Linked DNA regions of Saccharophagus degradans 2-40. The protein of the gene in region 1 interacts with the protein of each later gene in a pairwise test. Links are inferred from orthologs where the notes say so. Each region holds a gene or a part of one and is shown on either strand. Other genes may lie near its edges. The genes, in order: recR and recO.

What was found.
Region 2: the proteins of recR (region 1) and recO interact in binary tests that used the Escherichia coli proteins (3 or more experiments, as listed by UniProt). The link is inferred for Saccharophagus degradans 2-40 from one-to-one orthologs.

The regions. Positions count from the first base shown.
Region 1 is NC_007912.1:1,725,983-1,740,809, forward strand. Bases 6,191-8,903 are described here. They hold recR (recombination mediator RecR), read left to right. Parts: upstream 6,191-7,106; coding sequence 7,107-7,700; downstream 7,701-8,903. Other genes in these bases: dnaX (DNA polymerase III subunit gamma/tau), read left to right, coding at 6,191-6,721; SDE_RS07005 (YbaB/EbfC family nucleoid-associated protein), read left to right, coding at 6,762-7,082; rnd (ribonuclease D), read left to right, coding at 7,702-8,862; SDE_RS07020 (YcgL domain-containing protein), read left to right, coding at 8,846-8,903. Also shown: trxA (thioredoxin), read left to right, coding at 1-359; SDE_RS06985 (phosphoserine transaminase), read left to right, coding at 565-1,680; SDE_RS06990 (phosphoglycerate dehydrogenase), read left to right, coding at 2,056-3,228; SDE_RS06995 (Gfo/Idh/MocA family protein), read right to left, coding at 3,509-4,492; more of dnaX, read left to right, coding at 4,649-6,190; more of SDE_RS07020, read left to right, coding at 8,904-9,127; SDE_RS07025 (YcgN family cysteine cluster protein), read left to right, coding at 9,130-9,561; SDE_RS07030 (SlyX family protein), read left to right, coding at 9,657-9,872; SDE_RS07035 (ExeA family protein), read left to right, coding at 10,365-11,192; pilus (MSHA type) biogenesis protein MshL, read left to right, coding at 11,189-12,829; SDE_RS21230 (tetratricopeptide repeat protein), read left to right, coding at 12,833-14,758; SDE_RS07050 (GspE/PulE family protein), read left to right, coding at 14,769-14,827. UniProt on the Escherichia coli protein: May play a role in DNA repair. It seems to be involved in an RecBC-independent recombinational process of DNA repair. It may act with RecF and RecO.
Region 2 is NC_007912.1:2,844,854-2,859,886, forward strand. What follows is about bases 2,837-5,755. They hold recO (DNA repair protein RecO), read right to left. Parts: upstream 4,691-5,755; coding sequence 3,983-4,690; downstream 2,837-3,982. Other genes in these bases: SDE_RS11725 (response regulator), read left to right, coding at 2,837-3,972; era (GTPase Era), read right to left, coding at 4,711-5,607; rnc (ribonuclease III), read right to left, coding at 5,656-5,755. Also shown: cysteine synthase CysM, read right to left, coding at 1-709; more of SDE_RS11725, read left to right, coding at 1,144-2,836; more of rnc, read right to left, coding at 5,756-6,336; SDE_RS11745 (DUF4845 domain-containing protein), read right to left, coding at 6,323-6,736; lepB (signal peptidase I), read right to left, coding at 6,782-7,648; lepA (translation elongation factor 4), read right to left, coding at 7,721-9,520; SDE_RS11760 (DegQ family serine endoprotease), read right to left, coding at 9,654-11,048; SDE_RS11765 (SoxR reducing system RseC family protein), read right to left, coding at 11,198-11,668; SDE_RS11770 (MucB/RseB C-terminal domain-containing protein), read right to left, coding at 11,748-12,833; SDE_RS11775 (sigma-E factor negative regulatory protein), read right to left, coding at 12,841-13,515; RNA polymerase sigma factor RpoE, read right to left, coding at 13,716-14,297; nadB (L-aspartate oxidase), read left to right, coding at 14,733-15,033. UniProt on the Escherichia coli protein: Involved in DNA repair and RecF pathway recombination.

The DNA.
Region 1 (14,827 bases):
CCGAAGAACTGCTGGACTCGGTGAAGCTGGTAGATCAGCAAGATGCTGAATACGGCAACCTGCGTTCGCAGCTCGATATTGCCAAACAGGCTGGTAAGTCGCCAGAAATCGAAACCCTCGAGGCGGCACTGGCTGCCGACCCAGATAATATAGATACAAAAATGCAATTAGCCGCCCAGTATACTCATGGCGAATACCATAAAGATGCGCTTGAGTTACTGTTTCCGCTGTTGCGTAAAAGCCTTAATGCAAAAGATGGCGAAGTGAAAAAACAGTATGTCGATATATTAGCTGTGTTAGGCAAAGGCGACCCTTTGGCGGTTGAATATCAGCGCAAGCTTTACACGTTGATGTATTAACAGCTTTTTACCGCTTTTTTGTGCAGAATTAGCCTCCAATTTGACTGAAAAGCGCCCGTTATCCTTACCTAGAGCTAGGTTTTAATGGCATAATGGCGCCCCATTTTTATGGCCGCTTACGGGCGGTGAGCTAAAAATAGTTTCTTATACGTTACCCATAAAGGCCCTCAACGAGTGAGGGCTTTTACGTTTATTGAGGAAGATCATGCAGCCGCAAAGCAAGCCCAACAACCCTAATTTTTCTTCTGGCCCATGCAGCAAGCGCCCAGGTTACGATGTAAGTGCGCTTCAGCTAGATACCTTAGGCCGTTCGCACCGCTCTAGTTTAGGTAAAGAAGTGCTAGCCCGTGCCTGTAGCTTGACTGCCGAGCTTTTGGGTTTACCCGAAGGTTACCGCGTAGGTATTGTGCCAGGCTCCGATACTGGCGCTGTGGAAATGGCTATGTGGTCTATGCTCGGCCAGCGCGGTGTAGATGTACTTGCGTGGGAATCCTTTGGTAGCGGTTGGGTTACCGATATTATAAAACAGTTAAAGTTGGATAATGTACGCGTTATGGAAGCCGATTATGGCTTACTTCCAAACTTGGCGGAGGTTAACTTCGCTAACGATGTGGTGTTCACTTGGAACGGCACAACCTCTGGCGTAAAAGTACCAAATGGCGACTGGATAGCTGACGATCGCGAAGGCCTAACTATTTGCGATGCCACATCAGCCGTTTTCGCTATGGATTTACCATGGGAAAAGCTCGATGTTGTAACCTATAGCTGGCAGAAAGTGTTGGGTGGTGAAGGCGCGCACGGCATGTTAATTCTTAGTCCACGTGCAGTTGAGCGTTTAGAAAGTTATACCCCTTCTTGGCCTATGCCAAAACTATTCCGCATGACTAAAGGCGGCAAGTTAGTAGAAGGTATCTTCCGCGGTGAAACCATTAACACCCCATCCATGTTGGCTGTTGCCGATTACGTTGATGCCCTAGAGTGGGTGCAAAGTATTGGCGGTGTAAGCGAAGCCATCAAGCGTTCTGAAGCTAACTTAGCGGTTATAGAGAAGTTTGTGGCAGAAAACGACTGGATCAACTTCTTGGCAGCCTCTAAAGAAACGCTATCTAATACCAGCGTATGCCTAACCTTAAAGGCCGATGCCGACCAGGTTAAAGCATTCGTTAAATTGCTAGATAAAGAAGGCGTTGCATACGATATTGGCGCATACCGCGATGCTCCGGCAGGTATCCGTATTTGGTGTGGTGCGACAGTTGAGTCTGCAGATTTAGAAGCATTAATGCCTTGGATGACGTGGGCATACCAACAGGTAACTGCGTAGTTGCTAATTTAGTTTGCCTGTTTATAGGTATCTATTCTATGGGTATCTATTCTTAGCTACCTAATGTTGAGTGTCTATTTTTAGACACTTATTTATAGCCAACTATTACTTCGCGCATAAAAAAGCCCTAGCAAAGTTGCTAGGGCCCAAACGAAGAAACAAGGTTTACCCAACTTAAGGTCGTGTAATAACGAATTTAAGAAAGGTACTAGCTATATAGCAAGATCAAGGCCAATAAAAATAACGTTAAATAACAACAGTTTATAATAAACCCGCCAAAAGGTTGTTAATAATTTCGACAGATTGCCGGTTAAGGTTTGACCGCAACGTGGCAGCGCTTTTGGGCAACTCACATTCTGTAGGGTGTAAAAACTTATGTATCAAATTCGCACATACAACAAAATTTCCGATAAGGGCTTAAGCCGCTTTAGCAAAGACCAATACAACGTAGGCGAAGATGTTGGCCAACCAGACGCTGTAATTTTACGCAGCCAAAAGCTTCACAATGAGCCGTTACCAGAGTCTGTTTTAGGCGTGGCTCGAGCAGGGGCTGGCGTAAACAATGTACCGGTAGAGGAATACACCAAAAAGGGTATTGTTGTTTTTAACACCCCTGGTGCAAATGCTAACGCGGTAAAAGAGTTGGTGTTGGCTGGTATGTTGTTGGGTTCGCGCGGCATTCTGCAGGGCAAAGACTACGTAAATACTCTTGGCGATATGACCGATGCGGGTGAAATGTCTAAATTGTTAGAAGCTGAGAAAAAGCGTTTTGCCGGTAGCGAATTAGCAGGTAAAAAATTAGGCATTATAGGTTTGGGCGCCATTGGCTCTATGGTGGCGAACGCCGCTCTTGCACTAGATATGGAAGTGCTAGGTTTCGACCCTGCGTTATCGGTAGAGGCAGCATGGCGTTTATCTAGCAATGTACGCCGCATGGAAAGCGTGCAGGCGTTGTTATCTCAAGTGGACTACGTTTCATTGCATGTGCCAGCTATAGAGGCAACACGCAATTTAATTAACGCAGAAACGCTAAGTGTTATGAAGCCAAACGCGGTTATTTTGAACTTTGCACGCGAAGCCATTGTGGATGCATCTGCTGTTGTAGAAGCCCTAAATGCAGGCAAGCTTGGCCAGTATATTTGCGACTTCCCAGAGCCTTGCTTGATTGGTCACGACAAAGTGGTTGCTTTGCCGCACATTGGCGCCAGTACCGCAGAAGCTGAAGAAAACTGCGCTGTTATGGCTGCCAACCAGTTGATGGACTTTTTAGAGAATGGCAACATTGTTAACTCTGTAAACTTCCCGCACACCGTTATGGCGCGTGGCGAAGGTGGTTGCCGTATTACCTTTACCAACGAAAACGTGTCGGGTGTATTAGGTAATGTGCTTTCTGTGTTTGCTGCCAATAATGTGAACGTTATCGATATGGTAAATAAAAGCCGTAACGACGTGGCGTACAATATTTTGGACTTGGCAGAAAAGCCAAGCGAAGACGTAATTGCAGCCTTAAAGGCCGTTGAGCACGTTATTTCTTTGCGTGTTATTTAATCAAAGTTTTGTGTGTAGGGCGGTTGCTGGTTAATTCTTCTGCAACTGGCCTACAGTTTTGATTAAGCACTTGCAAACACGGGCAAATTAGGGATAATGCCCACCCCTTGAGTAACTCTTTGTTTACTCAATTGGCGATGAAAATCGCTTTGCTATGGTGGCCCAGCTTGGTCCCCCCGCAACAATTCGCTACGAACCCCGCCAGGCCCGGAAGGGAGCAACGGTAGTAGTATAATTGTGTGCCGGGGTGTGGCTGGGTTGGGTCATCTCCAATCTTGTTCTATTTTCCACTCAAAATTTTATCCATTACCCAATTGGCTCGCGCAGCAGATTCGCCAAGGGATGGATGTGTGCTTGTACCCAGTAAATGTTCGTTCATAGCTTGCACATGATAGGTTTGTATGTGTTCTGGGTGCGCTAGGGTTTCCGTTGTTTCCCCTTGTTCATTCATTAGTGTTACGGGTTTGTCTTCAAATATTGCAAAGCGTATTTCGCCTGCGCTGCCAATTATTTCCACCTCGTCTAAACGGGTGCGGGCGCCAAAGTTCCAGTAACCGCTGCCTGTTACGCCGCTTTTAAATTGCCAAGCAGCTGTTACGGCGTCTTCCGCTTGATAAAGCTGTTGTTGGTTGGCGGCAAAGCCATTCACTTTGTGAATTGGGCCGAGCAAAAAGTCGAATAGGTCCAAGCCGTGGCTAGCTAAGTCGACAAAGTAGCCGCCGCCCGCTTGATCGGGCTGGGTGCGCCAATTTGTTTGTTTCGCTTTGTCGGTATCGGAAGGTGGTTTGCGAAAATTCCAGCTAATGTGGCGCACATCGCCAATAGCTTGTTCATCTAGCCACTGCTTAACTTTTAAAAAGCGCGGTAGGGTGCGGCGGTAGTAGGCTACAAACAGTGGTAGTTGCGCTTCATTAAAGGCTTCTACCATGGTTTCGCACTGTTTGTTGTTAAGTGCCATAGGCTTTTCTACGCAGCAGGGTTTGCCCGCAACAGCTACTTCTAGCGCATATTGCAGGTGGCTAGCCGGTGGTGTCGCAATATAAATAGCATCAATGTTGGGGTCGTGAATAAGCGCTTCAGCGCTGGCGTGCACCGTTGCTACACCGTGGCGTTTGGCGTAATCGTGCGCTTTGGCGGTATCTCTACGCATTACCGCGGCAAGTTGAGAGTGCTTGGTTTTATAAAAGGCTGGGCCGCTTTTTACTTCGGTTACGTCGCCGCAGCCAATAATGCCCCAGCGGATAGGTGCGGTTAGGGTTTTCATCGTTTGCTCCTTCTATTTAAGCGGTGTATTCACGGCTTGTTTGGTCAACATTGGCATTCTATTCGTAATAACTGGTGTGTGCCTTTGTGAGTCAGTACACTCTGCGGCTATAATCGCTTCTTTTTCTACTCCTTTAAAATAGAGAACCACGCTGTAATGAGCTATCAGGTACTTGCCCGTAAGTGGCGCCCGCGCACTTTCCGCGAAATGATTGGCCAAGAGCACGTTTTACGCGCGCTTATTAACGCCCTCGATCACGGACGTCTGCATCACGCTTACCTGTTTACCGGCACGCGCGGCGTGGGCAAAACCTCCATAGCACGTATTCTAGCTAAGTGTTTGAATTGCGAAACTGGGGTTAGTTCCGAGCCATGTGGTGAATGCAGTGCCTGTGTGGAAATCAGTGAGGGCCGCTTTGTCGACCTTATCGAGGTGGATGCGGCATCGCGCACCAAAGTAGAAGATACGCGCGAGCTGCTCGACAACGTGCAATATGCACCCACGCGCGGCCGCTACAAAATATACCTCATCGATGAGGTGCACATGCTCTCTAACCACAGTTTTAACGCTTTGCTTAAAACCTTAGAGGAGCCGCCAGAGCATGTGAAGTTTCTACTGGCAACCACAGACCCGCAAAAACTGCCGGTAACTATATTATCTCGATGTTTACAGTTTAATCTCAAAAATATGAGCCCCGAGCGCATAGTGGGCCATTTGTCGCATATTTTAGAAAAAGAAGTTATCCCCTTTGAGGAGTCTGCCCTGTGGCAGTTGGCGCGCTCGGCAGATGGCAGTATGCGCGATGCACTAAGCTTAACCGACCAAAGTATTTCGTTTGGCGGTGGCAAGGTTAGCGAAGACGAAGTCGCTTCCATGCTTGGCACCATTGACCACAAACTAGTGCAAAACCTTGTGGGCGCGTTAATAGCCGGGGATGGCAGCCAAATTTTAACGTCGGTTGCTAAATTTGCCGAACACGCCCCAGACTTCGATGTAGCTCTGGCCGACCTCATAACACTGCTGCACCGCATTGCTATTGCGCAAGCGCTACCCGATGCGCTAGATAACAGCTACGGCGATCGCACCCAAATATTGGAGTTTGCGAGTAAGCTTGCCCCTGAAGATGTGCAGCTGTTTTATCAAACGGCCCTTATTGGCCGGCGTGATTTGTCACTGTCGCCCGACCCGCGCAGCGGCTTTGAAATGACTTTGCTGCGAATGCTGGCATTTAAGCCACAAGGTGTGGCCGATGTGCCTACTCAGCGCCTACAGGCACAGCCCGCCAGTGCGCCGGCTAGTAGTTCTGACGTTGCTTCTGTTGCAGCTCCTGCGGCTCCGACTGCTCAAGCAGCACCGCAGCCCTCGTCTAATGTTGAGCCTGCACCTGCTCAAGCGGCCCCCGAGCAGACTGAGCCCAGCCCGCCAGCGCAGACGTCTCCGCCACAGCAAAACGTTGCGCCAAACACGGTGGAAGACAATTCGCCACCCGCAGATTACTACGACAATATGCCGCCTTACGAGGAGGCCCAAGAGCCTGTAAAAAAGCCCCAAGCTGAGCCTCAACAGGCTCAGGCAGAGGTGCCCGCAAGTGAGCCCGCGCCGTTAGGGCCAATGCATACTGTGGTAACCGCTGCAGAGTCAACCCAAGCCGTTGCCGAGCCGGAAGTAAATACTTCGGCCCCTGCTAAAACGCCGGCGGATGCTCTGCGTGAGCAGGTAAAAGCCATTGTGGGCAAGGAGGGCATAAGTGCCCCGCCAAAACCTGCACAGCAATTGAAAAATACCCCCGCCGCGCCCATAAATGCAGCGCCGGTAGTGACTACGCCAATAAGCTTAGAAGAGCTAACCCCATCGCATTGGGTAAGTGTATACAACCAGCTAAATGTTAAGGGTATTTTGCAAAGTACTGCTGCAAACACTGTGCTAATTGGGCGTGAAGATAATCATTTAGATTTCGCGTTAGACGAGCAAAAAAGTAGCCTCTTCGACCCGAGCCACAGCGATAGGTTATCTGCGCTATTAAGCGATTATTTTGGTGTGCCTATCAAAGCAGCTATCCACCTGCAAAACTTGCCGGGTGATTTAGAAACACCAGCGGCTTACGCCATACGTATAGATCAAGAAAAACGCGTGGCAGCCATACAAAATATGTACGATGACCCTGTAGTGCAAACACTACAGCAACAATTTAATGCAACACTCGTTGAAGAAACTGTTACCTACCAATAGCCAAAAGCTTGGTTGTTGAGTTTAACCGTGGAGAAAAATTATGATTGGTCTTGGCGATATGATGAAACAAGCCCAGGAAATGCAAGAAAAAATGGCCCGTATGCAAGAAGATATGGCCAATATTGAATCCGAAGGGCAGGCGGGCGCTGGTTTGGTGAAAGTTGTAATGACTGGCCGCCACGATGTAAGAAAAGTAACTATCGACCCCAGTGTTTTAGAAGAAGACAAAGAAATGCTGGAAGATTTAATAGCTGCGGCGGTAAACGATGCCGTACGTAAAACCGAAGAAGCTACCAAGCAAAAAATGAGCGAAATTACCGGCGGCTTGCAAATGCCTCCCGGTTTTAAAATGCCATTCTAAAAACTATTGGGTATACACCACGGCATGTTTAGTCCGCTTATAGATCAACTTATCAACTCGCTTCGACACTTGCCTGGCGTGGGGCCAAAATCGGCACAGCGCATGGCGCTCCATTTGCTCGAGCGCGACCGAGAAGGGGCACAAAACCTGTCGGAAGTTTTAGCGAAAGCGGTGGAGCACGTACACCGCTGCCAGCAGTGCCGCACTTTAACAGAGCAAGCGCTGTGTAATATTTGTAGCAACGCACGTCGCAATCGTAAAGAGCTGTGCATAGTAGAAACCCCCGCAGATGTAATCGCCATAGAAACATCGGCGGTGTTCTCTGGTTATTATTTTGTCTTGCTGGGTCGGTTATCACCTATCGACGGCATAGGCCCCAAAGAAATAGGTATGGATGTATTGGCTTCCCGTTTTGCCGAAGGTGAAATAGAAGAAGTGATTATTGCAACCAACCCAACTATTGAAGGCGAAGCAACCGCGCACTACATTTCGGAGCGGGCCAAAGCGCAAGGTATAAAAGTGTCGCGTATCGCACACGGCATACCAATAGGTGGCGAATTAGAATATGTAGATGGCGGCACCTTAGCGCACGCTATTAGTCGCAGACAGGAGATATAACTTGGCGGACGATTTAGTAAAACAGCCCATTCACTGGATAAGTACCGTCGAAGAATTGGAAGAGTGCTGCGAGCGCTGGCAAAGTAAAAAGTTACTTGCTGTAGATACCGAATTTATGCGCAGCCAAACCTATTACCCTATTGCGGGGTTAATTCAGGTTAACGATGGCGAAGCTAATTATCTGTTAGACCCAACCACCATCGATGATTTCTCGCCGTTTGCAGAGATTTTGGTCGACGACGATATTATTAAAGCCATTCACTCATGCTCAGAAGATCTTGAAGTGTTTTATCACTCTTTTGGTTTTTTACCGCAGCGTCTGTTTGATACGCAAATAGCCGGAGCTTTTGTTAATTTAGGCTATTCCATGGGTTTTGCGCGCATGGTGCAAGGTGTCTTGGGGGTGGAGCTACCCAAAACAGAAACGCGTTCTGATTGGCTGCAGCGCCCTTTAAGTGTTGCGCAAAAACACTACGCTGCATTAGATGTAGAATATTTGTATTTATTGGCCGGTAAACTACTCACAGAACTAAAGGCCAAAGAGCGTTTAGATTGGGTATTTGGTGAAGGCAAAACTATAGTTAAAAACTTTAGCGATAACCTCGACCCTAAGTTGAGTTACTTACGCGTTAAAAATGCATGGAAGTTAAACGCCAAGCAGTTAGCTATATTTCAAAACTTGTGTGAATGGCGCGAGCTAACCGCACAAAAGCGCGATAAACCGCGCAATAGAATTGTTAAAGAAAATACGCTTTTTGCCATGGCTCTAAAACGCCCTAAGCATATATCGCAATTGCGTAATTACGAAGGTATGAGCGATCGGGTTATTCGCACCGATGGTGAATATTTACTGCGCCTTATTGAGCGCGCAGACAAAATAGAAGCATCAGATTTACCCGAGTTGCTACCCAAGCCTCTTACTTCTGCAGAAAATAAGCGCGTTAAAGCGTTGCGTGCAGAAGTACAAAAAGTAGCAGATGAAATTGGTATTGCCTCAGAAATACTGGCCCGTAAAAAAGAATACGACTATATAGTGCGGGATTACTTGGCCAGAGGCGAGTGGAGCTACCCTGAAGGCTTTCCCCAATGGCGTCAAGCACTGCTAACCGATTTAATAAACGAAACCATTAAAGTTGAACCCGCAGATGAAGTTGATAGTTGATATTTACCGCAGCGCTAAAAAAGAAGGCATGTATTTGTATGTGCCTAGAAATAAAGCGCTAGATGAGTTGCCCGAGCCGCTAATGAAGCAATTTGGCCGCGCCGATCATTCTATGGTGCTGGTGTTAACGCCAGAGAAAAAGCTTGCGCGTGCAAGTGTAGAAAAAGTTATCGAGTCTATAGAAAACCAAGGGTTCTATTTGCAAATGCCTCCGCCGCCAGAGAGCTATATGAACGAAATCCCCAACGATAAAATGCCGCGCTAACAATGGCATTTTGGCAAGAAAAAACCTTAGCAGAAATGACGCCCGCCGAGTGGGAGTCGCTTTGTGATGGCTGCGGAAAATGCTGCTTGCATAAGCTGGAAGATGAAGATACCGGCGAGGTTTTTTATACCTATGTTGCGTGCAAGTTACTCGACACTCAAACCGCGCGCTGCACCGATTACCCCAACCGTGTTGCCAAGGTGCCAGAATGCTTGTGTTTAAAGCCTAGCGATGTCGCCAGTTTTCATTGGTTGCCAGAAACCTGCGCCTACCGGTTGTTATCGGAAGGGCAACCGTTGGCCGCTTGGCACCCATTGGTAAGTGGAGACCCTGCATCGGTAAAGGCTGCCAATGTATCGGTAGCGGGTAAAGTGGTTGCCGAGCACAAAGTGCACCCCGATGATTATGAAGATTGCATAGTCCACTGGGTTTAATTATTTTTCGGCACTGTGGGTTTGTCGGTGCAAACTAATTTTGATTTTAGTAGTGATTGGTTTCAAACCCTCTAACTGCAATAAAGGTGTACAGCATGAACGACGACATAGTTGAAGATTTACAAACACGGTTGGCATACCAAGAAGATACCTTAAACAAACTAAATGACCTGGTAGTGCTTCAAACCCGCGAATTGGCAGATGTAAAAAAGCAGCTCGCCTTGGTATATAAGAAAATGAGCGATATGAGCTACCAGCTGGAATCGCAACAGGATGGCGGCGTAGATAACGAGGTGCCGCCCCATTATTAATGATTTAACCTTTAAGTGTAGTTGAATTTATTTTAACTGCAGTTATTTTGCACATGGCATTGCCTATTCATAGCTGTGCTATGTGCAGCTTTTATACTTTTATTGGGCGCCGCATTCAAAAGCTACCAACGCTTACGCCAGCCTAACTCGTTGTTATACCTCGCTTTAATCTCATTTATCTATATACACACACCAATCCTCGTTATCTGTTTTCCGCTTTGACACGGCTTTCTTTGTTTCTGTGGCGCTTACTTCCTTGTGCATTGCATCGGCAGTTTCAAGCTATAAAAAAGCACTTTTTAGACTAGATGCTACTATTAAAGGAGTGAATACACTCCCTGGCGTATTAACACGTCAGTAAATTATCTGGGCAAAAGTTAACGGATACGTGGGCATATGTACCTCGAATTTTTTGGTCTGAATCGGACCCCTTTTAAAATCACACCTGATACTCACCTTTTTTACGAAGGTAGTAATCGAGGCGACAATTTATTGGGCTTATGTTACACCGTGGCGCATGCCGAGGGCATTAGCAAGGTGGTAGGCGAAGTAGGTACGGGTAAAACTATGCTTAGCCGCATGTTGCCATTAAAAGTTGAAGAGCACATAGATTGGGTATATTTGCCGCACCCTAACTTGTCGCCTAGTGAAGTGTTAGTCGCTATAGCGCGCGAGTTGGGTTTGGAGGTGGACGATGGTGCAGACAAGTCGCTGCTAACTACTCGGCTACACCAAGCCTTAATCTCCCGTCATGCCAAAGGGCGTCGTGTGGTGGTGCTTATTGATGAGGTACAGGCAATGAGTATCGAAACCTTGGAGGAAATTAGACTTTTAAGCAATCTAGAAACGGATGAGCACAAGCTATTACAGATAGTAATGTTTGGGCAGCCAGAAATAGATAAAAAACTGGCTATGCCAGAAATTCGCCAATTGCGAGAGCGAATAGTGCACCATTTCTACCTTTCCCCCTTTACCGAACGAGACGTTCAGGAGTACTTGAATTTCCGGATGCGAGCATCTGGATATAAGGGACCAGATATTTTTACGCAGGGTGTTGCAAAAGCCATTATGGCTTATAGCCAAGGGCTAGTTCGGCGAGTAAATATTATTGCCGACAAGACACTGCTAGCCGCATACGTTAACAATCGCTACGAGCTTAAAGTGGAAGACGTAAAAGCAGCTGCGGTTGAGGGCCGTTTTAAAGCAGTACCTCTTTGGCAAAGAGTTAAATCGCTTGTAAGTAAGCGAGATTATGCTTTGGTGGTGTTAATTGGAATAGCGTCTGGCTCCACAGGATTAAACGTGGAGGGCTTGCTATGATTATGAGTATGTGGTGTGAGGGGGTAATTACACGTATAAAACACTGTGCGCACCATGTTTTTAAGTTCGCTGCTAAAGGTAAGCTTGTTGCTGTTTTGGCGGCGCTAACTTGGCTGAGTGGTTGTTTTTCTGGAAACGCTAAGCCCAATAGTGGCGGGCATCTCTCGGCAGCGGACTTACATAAAACACAAAGCATACCCGAGGTGGTAAAGGTATTACCGCCTTCGTTACCTGAACCATCAAAAATAAAAAACGAACGCTTACATACAGTTGTAGTTCACGACGTGCCCGTTACGGAACTTCTGTTTTCATTGGCGAGAGATGCAAATATTAATTTAGATATTGATTCGGATATAACTACCCGAATTACTCTTAATGCCGTAAATCAACCTCTTATGGCAATTATCGATCGTGTGGCAGAAAAAGCCCAGCTTCGCTACGAGAGTACAAATCACGGCATTTATATACGCAAAGATAAACCCTTTCTAAAAAGCTACCGAATCGATTATTTGAATATGGAGCGTGAAAGTTCCAGTAAAGTAAGTGTATCAACCCAAATAAGCTCTACGGGGCAAGGAGCCGTGTCAGATGGCGGGGGAGGTGGTGGAGATAACAGCTCAGACACTTCCGTTGTAAATAAATCGTCGCACTTGTTCTGGCAAACGTTAGCGAAAAACGTCGGCTCCATTTTGGGCTCGCAGCAGGCCGAGCAGCAAGGCGCATCTCACCCAGATATTTTGCTAAATAAGGAAGGGGGAGTGATGGCTGTGCGAGCTACTTACCGCCAGCACAAGGAGATTCAACATTTTCTAAGCGAGATTATGTTTGCCTCGCAGCGCCAAGTGCTAATAGAAGCGACTATTGTCGAAGTGACGTTAAGCGAAAGGTATCAAGCAGGTATTGACTGGAGCGTACTGCAACAAAATGTAGCCGATGGTGTAACACGAACAGCCACGCAAGATGTTTTGGATGTAACGTTGCAAGACCCTGTTTTTACTATTACGCATGTGGGTAAAAACCTGTCTGCCACAGTTAAAGCGTTAGATACATTTGGCGATGTAAGTGTAATGTCTAGCCCTAAGGTGATGACACTAAACAACCAAACTGCCCTGCTAAAAGTTGTAGATAATCTTGTTTACTTTACGGTAGATGTAAACATAGAAACAAATGAATCTGGCCCCTCCACCACAACGTTTGAAACAGAGGTTAACACTGTACCCATTGGTTTTGTTATGAGTGTTACCCCTTTTATTAACGAGTTTGGTTATGTCACGTTAAATATTCGCCCGACAATTTCTAGGGTAATTGGTTTGAAACGCGACCCCAACCCTGCATTGGCACAGGTGAATGTGGTAAATGAAATACCCGAAATACAAGTTCGAGAGGTGGAATCGGTACTAAAAATTCCGGATGGTGAGGTGGCTATTATTGGCGGCTTGATGCAAGACGAGCAAGATAATACCGAACATGGTGTGCCAGGCCTGTCAAAAATACCTCTGGTGGGCGGTCTATTTAAATATACCGATGACAAAGTGAAAAAAAGTGAGCTGGTTATTTTTATAAAGCCTATTGTGGTGGACTACTCGAAGAGTTCTCGGGTAGCGTCTGAAAAATTCCCCGCAGACGATTGGTACTAATCCATGAGTATGTTGTTAGATGCACTAAAAAAAGCTGCCCTAGAAAAAAAAGGTAGGGAAAGTGCGCAGACTACAAGTGAGGATAAACCTGCTGATATGGCCCAAGGCATCAATATGCCAGAGGGCGATAAAGGAGCGGAGCTAGCCGAGCCTCCCCCTTCAGATAAGGCTCTAGAAAAACCACTAGCAATACCAGATGAAACACCCCTAGAGAGTAATACGGTTTCAGCTCAGCACGAGCTACCTGAAGAGAAAGACGAAGGCGCTTTTCTCGTGCAATCTAGTGAAGCCCCTCTAGAGCTAGTTGAGCCTGACGCTAGCCCGTTACCTTTGGATGAGAGAGAAGTGGCGGGCGCGGATAACGCAATCGAGCTTCCTGCACCAGATGTGGATTTAGAAAGTTTTGACGAGAGTGGCTATTGTCTAAGCGGTGATGAATTGCATGGCGAAGGCTCAATGCTGGCGGGAAATACCTGCGAAGCAAATAACGACGAGCCAGTCGATATGTCTGCGGAGTTGGATTTCTCCGAAATTGATGAAATAGCAGCCGCAGAATCGGAAGAAGAACGATTAGCCGCAGAGTGGGAAGCGCAAATGTTAAGTGCGAGTTCTGCTTCCGACGATGCAACCGGTGAAAATTCATCTGCCAATGCAGCTAAAGAAGAACCGCTCGTAGATGATACGCCCTCAAGTGAAAGTGCGGTCCCGCAAACGGCTGTGCCAGCAATGTCTGCAGATGATTTAATGGCCGAAATCGTAGCCGACGCGCTTGCTCAAACAGAAGGCGTGGCGGCTGATGTTAACCCCGAGGAAGAAAATGAAAATAAACAAGCGTTAGCCAATCTCATTGAGAATGGAAGACGCCAGCGAGAAAAAATAAAACGCAGGCAAATTTTTGGTGTGGTTTTATTGTTTTTTATTACGGTAGTGTTGGCTGGTGGCTACTATTACTTTATTCAAATGGAAGACTCCTCTTTGGTTAACGTGAATCAATATGCCGCATATCCAAATGAAAATGAAAGTGATGATTTAAATGCTGGATTAGATGATAGTTATAGTGACTCTGATGTAGAGCAAAATACAATAATCGAAAATGCCGAAGTAAGCCGTTCAACATTAAATACTACGTCAGCGGAAACAGTAGCTTCTCAAGTTTCGAAGCAAGATAAAAAAGCCGACGCTGCGAGTGGTGGTGGCTCTTCGCCCCCGTCTACATTAACAGAAAAACCAACGACTAAAGCTATACCGGTGACGGTTGCCAAAAAAGTGCCAGTCAAACCTGAGGTGCCCCCAGTTAAAGAGCGCGATGACGAAAGTAATGTGATGATGCGTATGACATTATCGCAGAAAATTCAGGCAGGCTACCAAGCTTATAAATTACAAAATTTCTCTGGCGCTAAGCAGTTCTACTCGAGTGCATTACGCGATGCGCCCGAGAATAGGGATGCTTTATTAGGTTTGGCTGCTACCGCTACGCGTATGGGGCGGTTAGATATTGCGTTGGGGCACTACCAAGTATTACTAACCATGAACCCTCAGGATGCGTTGGCCAAGTCAGGTGCTTTATCTTTAGCGTCGCTAAGTGGGGATTTACCAAGACTCGAGAGCGAAGTGAAAATACTACTTTCCGATCACCCGAGTGATGCCCACTTGCATTTTTTGTTAGGCAGTTTGTATAGCAGTACTGGCAACTGGAATGGTGCGCGTGAATCCTTCTATCGCGCGGTAGATCTCGATAAATTTAACCCGGACTATGTGTATAACTTGGCGGTGAGTATGGATCATACCGCTTCATATCGCGAGGCGCTTAGCTACTACAAGCAAGCGAAGGCAATAAGCCTTGTGGCTAGCCCAACCTTTTCTCTTGAAAGTCTCAATGCACGGATTAATGCGTTAGAAATTAAATTGCAGCAATCGACAAAGAGGTAGCACAAAACACGTGGCTAAAGAAAAAAAGCGTTTGGGTGATATGTTGGTTGATCAGGGAGTTGTTAGCCC
Region 2 (15,033 bases), 1.1 Mb from region 1 along the record:
GTTGTGACATTTGCACAACGCTATCAATATTTTCATCGGTAAAAATAGTCGGCATATACTCTTGTGGCCATGCTCTAATACCGGGAATAGCCGCTCCTTCTGCAGGTTGCAAACCGACCACCTGTACATTCGGGTTTTGGCTTTTTAAGAACTTAGAGGTGCCCACTATGGTGCCCGTAGTACCCATCGAGCTTACAAAATGAGTAACCGTACCGCCGGTTTGCTGCCAAATTTCTGGGCCAGTGCCAGTAAAATGAGCAAGAGGATTATCTGTATTACTAAATTGATCTAACACCACCCCTTCACCGCGTGATGCCATCGCCTGCGCCAAATCCCTTGCGCCCTCCATGCCCTCGGCTTTGGACACCAAGATAAGCTTAGCACCATAAGCCGTCATTGCCGCTTTGCGCTCTTCTGTCATATGATCGGGCATAATAAGGATCATATTATAGCCCTTAACAGCAGCCACCATTGCTAAGGCTATGCCTGTATTACCACTGGTAGCCTCAATAATCGTATCGCCTGGTTTTATTGCCCCAGCGGCTTCTGCGCGCTGAATCATCGAGAGTGCAGGCCGATCTTTGACGGACCCACCAGGGTTATTACCTTCCAACTTAACTAAAACTGTATTTTTCTCGCAACCAGGAAGGCGCTGTAAACGAACAAGGGGGGTATTCCCAATAATTGCTTCTATTGTGGGGTATTCCATAGTGCGAAAAAATCTCTTTTATCCGGCAGGCTCTGTGCAAATTGTATTTGCGTAATGTGTCAACCATTGAGAGCGCCAAAAAACAATTTTTGGGGCACTTCAAGTAAACAAAACGCCTGTTTACACATACACATTACAAATTAACGCGGCATTATACTCGGCTAACAACTAAAGGGGTATCGCCACCCGAAAATCGGGTTATTTCCCCTAGGCTTTGTGTAATAACAGCTAGATATTCCTCTACAAATGAGCAAAATCCCACTTAACTGAGTAAAACAGTTACACTTGGGTCTATTTTGATAGCTGCGTTAATTCTTATATATGTTTTGCGCTTGCAATAAACAGCTATACAATCGCCTATCAATTTCACCGGCCCGCTAAGTCGCGGTACGAGATATACACCGATTATTATTAATAGCTTAGGTTTTTAATAAATGAAATCTCAATCAGTTCAAACGGAATTGTTTCGTCTCATTACAGTACCTGTGTTTGCGGCCTGCTTTATTTTGGCGTCCACTTTTTTCTATCTACAAAAAAGTCACATAGAAGACCAATTTAGCAACAACAAACACCTAGCTACCGAGCTACTAAACAGCGTTGTATTCTCCAATAAAGCGAGCACAAACCCCTTCGCCGAAGCGGCCAATGCTTTGCTCGCCACAGGCGATTATCGTTCGATTGTTGTAAGCAGTGCTACAGGGCAACAAATCGCAAGCTACGGCCTGCCTTTACGTACACACAGCTATCAAACCCAACTAGGCGTAGAATCGCAGTGGACTCACGAAGATTCTCTTATCTATTCATTTCCACTCAAAAAATCTAACTTACAAAGTAGCACCCCACTCTGGGTGATAATTGCTATAGATAAACGCAGCTGGGCTATTAGCGAGTATCAAGGCACTATTACAATATTACTTGCTGGCTCACTGTGTTTGTTTCTAACATTCTACTTTGCGCGACGCTTCCGCGATGCCCTTGCCACACCCTTGCAAAAAATTGAAACTGGCTTAAGAGATTTTCTTAAGGGTAATTTCGAAAAAAGCATTACTATCGAGCCCTCCTCAGTATTTAAAGACCTAGCCTCTAATATTAACCGTCTTGGCGCACTGCAAAAATCCGCCAATGACGAACTTCAACTTAATATAGATCAATCCACACATGAACTGCGTGAAACACTAGAAACGGTAGAAATACAAAATATAGAATTGGATATAGCGCGCAAATCTGCCCTGCAAGCCAGCCGAGTTAAAAGTGAGTTTTTGGCAAACACCAGCCACGAAATACGCACCCCCCTAAACGGGATATTGGGCTTTTCCGAACTTCTTCGTAAAACTGAGCTGAATAACCAGCAAGTAGACTACCTCACCACTATAGAAGAGTCTGCTAAAGGCTTGCTCACCATTATCAACGATATTCTAGACTTTTCACGCTTAGAAATAGGTACGCTTACTCTGGAATATAAGCCAGTTAAAATACGCCAATTAATTGAAGACACCCTTAAATTACAAACCCCCGCTGCGAATGAAAAAAATATTCGCATGCTCACCATTATTGACCACGATGTACCCGAAAACCTGCTTGGCGACCCGCTTCGCTTGAAGCAGGTGCTAAGCAATCTGGTTTCCAACGCCATAAAATTTACAGATGTTGGCTATATTTTACTGGGCGTTAGCAAAGACCAAAGCTCTGAGAATCAATTCACTTTAAAGTTTAGAGTTACCGATAGCGGTATAGGCTTATCTCAAGATCAACAGGAGCGACTATTCGACCCGTTTACCCAGTTGGATTCGAGTGAAAGCCGGCTACACGGCGGTACCGGCCTAGGTTTGGCCATCGCAAAAGGCCTTGTGGACCGAATGAATGGCACTATAGGTGTAGAAAGCACCCTAGGAAAAGGGGCCACATTTTGGTTTACAAGCACCCTAGGTAGAAGCCCGAGCGCGAGTGCAAAACAAACCTATTTAGCGGGCACTTTGCGCGGCGTGCACGCGCTAGTATTCGATCACAGTAATATGGGGCGAATGGAAATTACCCACTACCTAACCGGTTGGGGGGCAAAAGTTTGCGAGACTGGCGAGATGGAGGACATTGAACCTCAAATAAGCTTCTTTAGTAATAGCGAGCCAGTAGATATAGCAATTATCGATAGCATGATTGATATCAAAACATTCGATCGTCTGCGTATTTGCGAACACGTGACTCAGCTAAACCATCGTTTCAATATTCCTGTAATTATTTTGGCTCCAAGCAGTATTCAACGCATACTAGAGCCACACCTAGCCGGCACCAATAGCCTATTTATTAATAGACCACTTTTTTGTAACAAGCTGCATCAAACCATTTGCGAACAATTAGAAATTGTAGCTACTGAGAATATTGAAAGTAGAACCTATCTTCACCAGCACGAACCGCTTGAACAGCAACAGGTGAATATACTTGCGGTAGATGACAACCCCGCTAACTTAAAACTTGTAACAGAGCTGCTTAAAGGGTTAAACATTAATGTGACGCCTGTGGAAAGTGGCGAACAAGCAATTGCCCAAATAAAAGATTCCCATTTTGATTTGATTCTAATGGATATTCAAATGCCCTCTATGGATGGTATTGAAACTACCGGCCATATTCGTGAACTTGAAACAAGCGGCCCACGAACACCCATAATTGCACTTACCGCCCATGCAGTCAGCGAGCAAAAATCCAGATTATTACTCGCAGGCATGGATGATTGTTTAAGCAAGCCCGTGAGCGAAAGCGAATTGCGCCATGTTATTGAACGCTGGACCAATGTAACTATTGCCACCAAGATTGCGCCCACCAACCCGGCACCTGTTGCAAGCGCATTAATTGAGCACTCACCTAACGCCGATAAAACCGGTGAGAATCAACCCGCAACAGATAGTCAAGCTGCCGCCATTGTAGATCGTGCGCTAGGCCTAAGCCTTACCAACCAAAACCCTAGCCTGGCCGGCGATATGCTTTCAATGCTTATAGAAACACTACCCGATGTGCTTCACAAAAGCCGTACACAGTACGAAAACAAGCAATTTGATGAACTGCAAGAAACAGTACATAAACTGCATGGAGGCTGCTGTTATTGTGGTGTGCCACGACTAAAAGCCATAAGCGAACAGATTGATAAAAACCTGCAAAAAAACAAGTACAACAATTTAGCGAATGAAATACAACTATTAGAAGCGGAGATAAAAAACTTACTGCAATGGGCGGAAGAACACGATATAGACGTGCTTTTTAGTGACGATTAACACTGCGATCTTATAAAAATAGCTCTCGGGATTTCAATGGCTTTGCGCCCAACAGCGGCGCAAGGCAAGCCCGACAAATCTGCTTAGCAGCCTTTTTTACTGGGGTATTAGAAAAGTTGCGAGCCGATATATCACGCAATACAGCACCGCTATATACGTGCCCAACTTGCTTTTGACCAACAGAATAAAGTGAAAACCCCTCCCCCACTTTAAACAAGTAAGCAACACTGTTTGATGCAGCAATGGGATTGCCAGAGCTGTCGAAGTCGAAATCAACCGCGTAACCAAGCTCTGCAAGAATACCTAACTCAAAATGCCGCAATGGCGCCTCTAGCTCTTGGCCACCAACTAACCCTTTAAGCGCTGCATTATACGCAGCAAATATTTCTGGGCTGGGGTCTTCCTTACTTAACAGCCTCAAAACTAGCTCATTAAGATATAGGCCACAGTAGGAAGCTTTACCCACCAAAGCTTCGGCGTTGGCAATGGGGTCTAAAAACAAAATGGTTTTAAGCTCAGCTCCCCAACGCCAGTGAATGGTATAGAGTGTGAAAGGCTGGGGTTTAAAGTGGCGTTTTTTACTTGGCAACCTAAATATACCGGCTACGCGCCCATGATTTTCTGTAAAAAACTCAATGATTATTCGCGAATCCGTGTACGCACGTGAGTGAAGAATGTAGGCGTTATCTGTTACATCATCACTCATGTAAGTACTCATGTAAGCAAGCCTACAAGGCTCTAGTCTGTATAACCTAAGCTACGTAGAGCACGCTCATCGTCCGACCAGCCCGACTTAACCTTAACCCATAGTTTGAGCATAACTTTACAATCAAACAGTCTCTCCATATCTTCCCTAGCTTGAGAGCCAATTGCTTTTAGTTTTTCACCTTTATCGCCAATTAATATACGCTTTTGACCATCACGCTCCACTAAAATAAGCGCGTGAATGGTAATTAGCGTACCTTCGTGCTGAAACTCTTCTATCTCCACGGCCATTTGGTATGGCAGCTCAGCACCTAATTGACGAGTGATTTTTTCACGCACTATCTCTGCAGCCATAAATCGCGAACTGCGATCGGTGATCTGATCATCTGGGTAAAAATGGGTTGCTTCAGGTAAATAGCTTTTAATGAGAGCTTCTAAACGGTCGAGATTTTGCCCTTTTAATGCAGAAATAGGCACAATTTCGGCTTTAGGTAGCTTTTCTGCAAGCCGTTGCAAATGGGGTAAGATGCTATTTTTATCTTCTAGCTGGTCAACCTTGTTCACCGCGATAATAACTGGGCACTTAACATTTATTACTTGCGAAAGCACATGTTCATCTTCCGGAGTCCAGTGCTGTTTATCTACCACAAACACTACCGTGTCCACATCGGCTAAGGCAGACGACGCCGACTTGTTCATAAACCGGTTAATAGCTTTATCGTGACCGAGGTGAATTCCTGGGGTATCGACGAACACCATTTGCACGCCGCCTTCAGTTTTAATACCCACAACATTATTGCGCGTGGTTTGAGGCTTGCGAGAGGTGATACTGATTTTTTGCTCAAGCACGTGATTTAACAATGTTGATTTGCCCACATTTGGGCGGCCAACAATAGCGATATATCCCGCGTAGGTTTTTTCTGAACTCATGGTTTTAACCTGTTGGGCTAGCTTGCCCAGATAATTTGCTTGCCTGTACTAGGCATTTGTAAGCTGACTTAGCATTTTTTCGGCAGCAAGCTTTTCTGCAATTCGCTTGCTATTGCCCACCGCACTGCAGGGCTTAGATTTGCCCGTAATAGTACACTCCACTGTAAACTGGCGAGAGTGTGCTTCGCCACCCTCTGCTAGTACAGTATAGGTTGGCAACGGCATTTTGCGCTCTTGTAGGTATTCCTGTAGAAGGGTTTTAGCATCTTTGGCTGTGGCTTTAAGCTCGACTTTATCAAGTCTTGTGGCATACCATGCCAGCACGCGCTCACGGCACGTAGGCATACTGCTGTTGGAATCTAAGTATATGGCACCAATCAAGGCTTCTACGGCATCGGCGAGAATGGACGCTCGACGAAAACCACCACTTTTAAGCTCCCCTTCTCCTAGCAGAAGAAAATCACCCAAACCAAATTCACGCGCTATTTCGGCGAGAGTTTCACCTTTAACAAGATTGGCGCGGAGCTGGGTAAGCTGCCCCTCTTTGGCGGTGGGAAACTTAGCAAACAAGGCTTCTGCAATAATAAAATTTAGCAGTGAATCGCCCAGAAACTCCACGCGTTCATTGTTTTGTTTGCCATAACTTCTGTGAGAAAGAGCTAACTTAAGGAGACTTTTATCTTTGAAGGTGTAGCCCAATCGGGCTACCAATCGATCATTCTGGTTCATTATCTTCTACAAGGTATTCACAACATTCCTTGGTTGCCGTATTCAGCTGGTGCTCGAAATGCATAACCACATCTATGTTCTTAAACAGGTTATTGCGCACTTCGTACTTAATGTTTACTAGCATGCCTTCGCCGTAGCGTACAACTTTAATTCCCTTTGTCGCTTCGCCACGAATACCATTCATACTAAAAAATTTGTCTATTTTGGACTTTATTTCCGTTTTAGTCATAGACTCTAATTCTGGCTCTTTCATTAGGCTTTCTAAAGCCTTCGACACCAAAACTCGGTCATCGTATAAAGCAGGAACTATTTTCGCGCAGCAAAGTAAAACAATACCCGCAAAGCAGAGGTATACCAGAAGGGTCATAGTACCCATACCAGTTTGATACTTTTTATTCATAACTATTACTCCGACTAATGCGAGAAGGGTTTACAATTCAGCGAGCTAAATTGAGCCAGCTCGAGAAAAGCTTGGAATACTTAAAAACTTATCCCAGTGCATCCAAATTACAAATGCTTTACCGACGATACGCTCCTCGGGAACCATACCAAATTTACGGGAGTCACCACTGTTATCGCGGTTATCGCCCATCATAAAGTAATGCCCTTCAGGCACAACACTTGAGTAAGCTAGGCCAGCTGAGCTAGGCGTAGAGCAATTACGCATGATGTGTTTTTTACCATCGATCGTCTCTTCCATGACTTTATACACCCCGCCCACACTGAAGCAGAATTCACCGGGGTTTGTTGGAATCACGTCGCTTACGTGTTCGCGCGGAACCTCCACACCATTAATAAACAAGCGGTTGTTTTGAATTCTTACTTTGTCGCCCGGCAGCCCGATAACACGCTTAATAAAGTAGCGCTTTTCATTAGGGGGAAAAAACACCATTACATCGCCGCGCTCGGGGTCGTTAATATCCAACACCTTAGTACGCAGTATAGGCAAGCGAATCCCGTAGGTAAATTTATTAACTGCAATGAAATCGCCTACTTCTAGCGTTGGCACCATCGATTCAGACGGGATTTGGAAGGGTTCAATAATGAAAGATCGAACCACAAACACGAGTGCTAATAAGGGAAAAAAGGACTTTGATATCTCTACATAGCTAGGCTCTGCAGAAGCAGTGGCTATTGCCGCTTGATACTTCTTGTCTTCCTCTTTTTGTTCTTCGGTTAGTTCGCTGAAGTTTTCTTGCACTTTTGCTATTGCAGCTTTGCGTTTACCGGCCCATAGCACTCTATCTACAAGGGTTACCACCCCAGTACCAGCAACCAATAAAAACAAAATTAGAGGAACATTAATATCCATAATTAACCGAGCTTAATTTAGTTTACGTAGACACAAGCCGAGCCGAAGCCCGACTTGCATAATGGCGTGAGGTTAGCTATCTACCTTGAGCACAGCTAAGAAAGCCTCTTGCGGAATTTCTACACGCCCCACCTGCTTCATACGTTTTTTACCGGCTTTTTGCTTCTCTAGCAATTTCTTCTTTCGAGAAACGTCGCCGCCATAACATTTTGCAATTACGTTTTTGCGCAGCGCCTTCACCGTGGTACGAGCCACCACTTGGCCACCAATAGCCGCCTGAATAGCCACATCAAACATCTGCCGAGGAATAAGCTCTTTCATCTTATCCGCAAGTGAGCGACCTTTATATTGTGCAGTATCACGATGAACAATAAGCGCCAAAGCATCTACTTTTTCACTATTAATAAGTACATCTAGGCGTACAAGCTTGGCCGCCTCAAAGCGCACGAAATTGTAATCTAAGGATGCAAAACCACGGCTTACAGATTTAAGCTTATCGAAGAAATCGAGCACAACCTCTGCCATAGGCAGCTCGTACTTCAATGCAACCTGACCACCCAGATATTGCATATCTTTTTGCACACCGCGCTTTTCAATACACAAGGTAATTACTGCACCTAGGTATGCCTGCGGCATTAGCATATTGGCTTCAACTATAGGCTCTCGCATTTCCGCAATAGTGCCTAAATCTGGTAACTTAGACGGGTTATCTACGTACACAACGCTACCGTCGTTTTTCTCTACTTCATATATTACTGTAGGTGCAGTTGTAATCAGGTCTAAGTCGTACTCACGCTCCAAGCGCTCTTGAATAATCTCCATGTGGAGCATACCCAAGAAACCACATCGAAAACCAAAGCCTAATGCTTCAGAGCTTTCGGGTTCGTAAAACAGAGAAGCGTCGTTTAAAGTTAACTTACCCAACGCATCACGAAAGTTTTCGTAATCGTCTGAACTTACTGGGAACAAGCCCGCGTAAACTTGAGGCTTAACCTTTTTGAAGCCAGGCAACTGAGGAACGGTGCTTGTAGATGCATGAGTAATGGTATCGCCAACTGGCGCACCTAATATTTCTTTAATACCAGCAACAACAAAACCCACTTCACCAGCTTTTAAAATGCCTGTTTCTTTACGCTTTGGCGTAAATACGCCCACCATATCGACTACATGAGGCTTGCCCAAGCTCTTCAATATGATTTTATCTTTAGTCTTTAAGCAACCCTGAGTCACACGCACCAAAGACACTACGCCAAGGTAGTTATCAAACCAAGAGTCGATAATTAAGGCTTGCAAAGGTGCGTCGATATCACCCACAGGTGCAGGTACAGACTTAATGAGCACTTCCAGCACATCTTCTATACCAAGGCCCGATTTAGCGCTACAGCGCACGGCATCAGTGGCATCGATACCAATAATGTCTTCAATTTCGCTGGCTACTCGCTCTGGCTCTGCTTGCGGCAGGTCGATTTTATTCAGTACAGGAATAACTTCTAGGCCTTGATCAAGCGCGGTATAGCAGTTAGCTACAGACTGAGCCTCTACGCCTTGTGCAGCATCAACCACTAGCAGTGCACCTTCACATGCAGCAAGTGAGCGAGATACTTCGTAGGAGAAATCCACGTGCCCTGGGGTATCAATAAAGTTTAATTGATATACCTTGCCACTTTTGGAGGTATAGGACAGCGTTACACTTTGCGCCTTGATTGTAATACCGCGCTCTCGCTCGATATCCATGGAGTCCAGTACTTGGGCTTCCATTTCGCGAGCAGATAAGCCGCCACAGTGCTGAATAAACCTGTCGGCTAGAGTGGATTTACCATGATCAATATGGGCAATGATGGAAAAGTTTCGAATATGACTTAAATCTGTCACTTAAACGCGCAACTCTTTGAAAAATAAGGTTAAAAATGCACTGTTTAGAAAAACACGCATCGGTTAGTGGCGCAAGTCTACAGTATTTGGAAGGCGCACGCTATGCGCGCCCTCCAGAGGTGATAAGCAAGTGTTATTCAGCTATTTTGATTGTTCTAAATACGGGGCGGCCATCGCTAAAGAATCGAATGGGCAACAACTTACCTTTGGGTAACTCTTTGGCGACTTTTTGAAGAGATTTTACACTTTTAACCTCGATGAAATTCACTTCAGAAATTACATCGCCAGCCTTAATGCCCGCGTTGCTTGCTGGGCTATTTGGCGCTACAGCCTGCACAAGCACGCCGCCATCCAGCTTCAACTGCTCCAGTAAATCCTTAGGTGCATCAGTTACTTGCACACCAAGCACCCCGCCTTTAGCCGCCCCAGGTCCTCCACCTAGCGTGGCAACAGCATCAGCCCCAGGCAGAGCGCCAACTTCCACTTTTAGCTTTTTGGTTTTGCCTTTGCGCACAACCTCAACATCTACTTTGGACTCGGGCTGAGTTGCTCCAACAAGGTGAGGTAAATCACTAGAAGTGAGAATTTCACCACCATCGAAAGACACAATGACATCACCGGGCTGCAAACCGCCTTTTTCTGCGGGCGAATCTTCCAACACTTCGCTCACTAAAGCACCGCGCGGTCTATCTAAACCGAAAGATGCGGCCAAGTCTCCGTCTACCTCTTGAATAACCACACCTAACCAACCGCGTGAAACTGTGCCTTTTTCTTTCAACTGCTTAACAACGTTATTAACTACACTTGATGGGATGGCGAACGACAAACCGATAGAGCCGCCGGACTGGGAATAGATTTGCGAGTTAACGCCGACAACCTCCCCTTTAAGGTTAAACAGTGGGCCACCCGAATTGCCGGGGTTTATAGCTACATCCGTTTGCACAAAGGGCACGTAATCTTCACCAGACTGATTGCGTATGCTACGCCCTATTGCACTTACAATACCGGCACTCGCCGAAAACTTAAGCCCAAATGGCGAACCAATGGCCACTACCCACTCACCCACTTTTAAGGGCGAACCTTCAGCAACCTTCAGGAATGGAAGATTGTCTTCGTCTATTTTTAATAACGCCAAATCGGACCGTGGGTCCACCCCAACGACGGTGGCTGGGTATTCTCTTCGATCGACAAGCTCAACGGTTATTTCATCGGCATTATCAATAACGTGGTGATTGGTAATTACATAACCATCGGCAGAAATAAAAAAACCGGACCCCATCGATTGAACACGTTGGTTTGGCCTAATTCCTTGCCGCCCTGGGTCTAAGAAGTGTTTAAACCACTCTGGCACTTGCTGCCCTTGTGGCAACTGTAATCGCCCCTGAGCCACATTTGCAGACGTATTAATTTTTACTACAGCGGGTGACGACCGCTCTATTAGATCACTAAAATCTGGCAGATTAGCGTTGGCCACGCCCGTGAAAGTAAGCACACAAAAAACCAACAGCCAAGATGAGATGCGAACCATTATTTAACCTCTAACATTATCAATTAAGTAAAAGCTTCGAAGAAAAAAACAGTAAAAAGTTCAGATAAAAATAGACTTAATAGCATGAGCGGCAAATATGGCCGTCAACAGATAGGTGGGGATAAAACCAAAAAAAATCAAGAGAAAAATTAATCTAGCGACGCCGCTTTTGCCATAACAACAGCTTGGTAACACGACTCGCCGCCGCTATTTATAGTGCTTAATTGGCGCTTGCCGTGAAGGTGCACAATTAAACCACCTAGCAACACCCCTGCCAGCGCCACCAAGGCGAGAACTGGATCGGACAAACCAACAAAAGAGCCTGCCACAACAGCTGCAACCATAAATAGTAGCGGTAATACATAGGCCATAAACGCGCCGTTAATTAACGCGCGCTCTTCAATACCTATAACAACGTTATCGCCCACAGTCCAAATTTCGGAAGGTGAGGCAGCATTAAAAATTGCCTTAACTAACGTAGCGTTAGATGGGCCACCCGCAAGCAACTTTTGACCGCAACCATTTTTAGCTCGGCATTGGTTACACGCAGATTGCTGATGGGTTTCCACCCAAAGCCCATCGGACTCTACAGCAACAACTTTTGCGGTTTCTGATAACATTTTATTTAGCTACTTATTTAACTGCTTGGTTAACTGCTTGGTTAACTATTTATTTAACTTTACTTAACTCTGCTTAACTCTATTTAACTACAGGCACGCGCAACGACTGCGTAACGCGGTGCGCGGTAACCGCAGGCACCTCACCCACAACAGTAATTGTTACGAATTGGTTATCGCTGGGCACACTGGTTAATAAGCTAACTGTTGCCCCATTTCGAACAACTGCCTGAGAAGGCTTATCGGTAACACGACCAATAAAGATAGAAAATACTGAAAGGCCGTCGGTATAGGTTTCCATATGCCCGTCTTCATCAGAATAAGAGTAGTCGGACAACACAAAACCATTGGGCACCCATGCAGGTTGGAGCGGTGCTTTAGATGCTGCGGGCTGACGGCAATCTTGATCAGCGTCATTCGCCGGCGGCTCTGCACTAGCACTCGCTTCGCTCGAATTATCAATCATACTTCCTTCTGGGGAAGCCGGTACTTCGGTGGTCACGGAGCCATCTACCACGGAGCCGTCCACCATGGAGGACTCAACCAAAGGCGCCAAACTGGATTTGCCCGTAGCGAGGTCAGGGTAAATAGCTTCTATCCCCATATCGTCGTCTAAGCTCAACGAAACAAACTGAATACGCTCCCATACCTTTTTCTGCCCCTCGGTAATAACGGCCTTGGTCAACAAGCCCGTTTGCTTATCTACACCTAGTACCATGCCGTATCGATAAGGGTCTTTGGGGAGCAATTGCAGTATTAACGCCTCTCGACCTGCAATACGCTCTTCGCCTCGCATATGGAATTGATAGTTCTGATCAATACTCACCATACGCCCGCTGGATAACGTAAGCCTTCGACCGCGTAAAAGATGATTACCTGCCGTAACACAGTCAATACTCTGCCCTTCACGCATAAAGGACTTTTCTGGCCCATTAAGGTGGTAAATACGCTCGTACTCAACGCCATCAATTACAGCGTGTACAACACGCAACATATCGATGGTGCCATCGTGTTCGTACGTGAATTCACCGCGGTAATTTTGGGATTTGGTGGAATTGCCGAGCTGATTGAGAATTTCGGCTACAGAGGAGGTTTTGTCTAGAGCACTGACTGCAGGGGACACCCCCACTACAGCCAGCACAATCGCTAGCGATAAAGCGATTTTCATTACAGGATTATTCCCCTTCTACGGAAGACGCTCGGGCTAAGGGCACCATTTTAATACCATTTTCAGCCGCTGCTTTTTGGGCGTGCTTCTCTAACATTCTGTTTAAGTACGCTTCCAGCTCTGGATCACTAGACAAGCGCGAGATATTTACAGATGGTAACTCAGAGCCACGAGGATAAGAAGCATAAGCTGCGGGCGCGGAATGAGTTTCCCCTGCTCCACTTACTGTGCGAGCACTTAAAGGCTGACTTTGAAACCAATCTGGCACATTAGCATTAACCGCTGCAGGTACTGCTGCATCGCTACCCGCCATAAGCTCTTCGCCTGTTTGCTCACTGGGCAACTGTTGCACACCAACAAGCACCCCCACCGCAACGGCGGCAGCAATACTCGCTTTACCCATTCCCTCGAGCCAAGTTTTAACTTTACTAGTGCTAGCCACACTGGGGGCTGGCTCATCAGCGATAGCTGCCATTACACCGGCAGAAATATCAATGGAAGGCGCAACATCTTTATCGTTACGCATTACCGCACCTATTAACTGGTAGCGACGCCAAGTTTCTCTTAACTCATCGTCGGCTGCGCTTTGCTTTAGCACTCTACGCAAATCCAACTCATTGCTTTCGCCATCAACTAATGCTGATAGGGACTCGTTGAGGCTATGTTTTTGGCTTTCAGTCATACACTCGCTACCTGTATAAGCGCTGTGCTAATAGTTTAGCTGTAATTATGTTTTCAGAGACTACCAAGCACGAATAAGTATTTGTGCTTTTGGCAATGCCTGCCTGCTAAGTAAGACAACCCAGTTCACACTGTAGTTCCCTAGAAGTGACAATTTTCACAAAAAAATCACATTTCGCCGCCAGCGACACAATACAAGCGTCACAGCAATGGTGCAATTTCTTTATCAATGGCTTCCCGAGCGCGAAAAATACGCGACCGAACCGTACCCACAGGGCAACTCATTACTTCGGCAATTTCTTCGTAACTTAGCCCTTCCATCTCCCTCAGAGTCACTGCAGTACGCAAATCCTCTGGCAGAGCTTTGATAGCATTATTTACTACTGTCTCCAGCTGATCGCGCATTGCATGGTTTTCTGGAGTATCCACATCTTTAAGGCTGTCGCTGCCCGAATAAAACTCGGCATCTTCTACATCTACATCACTCGATGGCGGCCTCCGCCCGCGAGATACTAAATAGTTTTTTGCTGTATTAATAGCAATGCGGTAGATCCACGTATAAAACGCGCTATCGCCACGGAAATTGCCAATAGCACGATAAGCCTTAATAAAAGCTTCCTGTGCAACATCGTGGATCTCAGCGTTATCTTTAATGTAACGGCTAATAATCGATAAAATCTTGTGCTGATATTTAATAACAAGCATGTCAAAAGCGCGTTTATCGCCCTTCTGCACACGCAACACAAGTTGATGATCTGAATCCTGCGCAGTTTGCGCTGTCATTTACTACTCCCCAATTATTCGCCAATTTATGGCGACAATAGCGATACGGCGAATAGCCCAATATCGTTTTACCCTATTCTCACAGCCCATGCCCTATAGCTGTGAGATATTTGTATTAGTACTCATTGCAAAAGTTAGTTTGGCGTATTGTGCCTTTACATTAATGGCCACACTGGGCGCAGTTTAATTAGCTGCTTAAAAAAGTGCAGTAATGTACCCGTTTTCTGTTATTTGTAACACAAAAGACTCGGCATGGCGCAAAAAGTTCAATCTAAAAGCGCGTATAGTATACCCAATTACTTGCTCCAGACGCCGCAAAATCAACAACTTAGCGCGGGTACCTACGACGCGATATAAGGAATTACTTTAATAAGTATCATTATTTGTTCATAATTCCGGCAAACGCCCTAACCACATGAAGTATCAGGACCGTAAGTGAAAAAAGCCAAACCCTCTCGCAAAACGCTCGCCCACCCCTCCCAAACACACAATGTCGATGTACTTGTTATAGGTAGCGGTGCTGCAGGCTTAACCCTTGCACTCAATCTTGCTGGGCATTGTAAAGTTGCCGTACTCAGTAAAGGCAACCTGCGTGCAGGCTCAACCTGGTACGCACAAGGCGGTATTGCTGCAGTTTTAGATAATAACGACAGTGTTGAATCTCATGTTAAAGACACACTCGTTGCGGGCGCAGGCCTTTGTCATGAAGACGCCGTAGACTTTACCGTTAGAAACA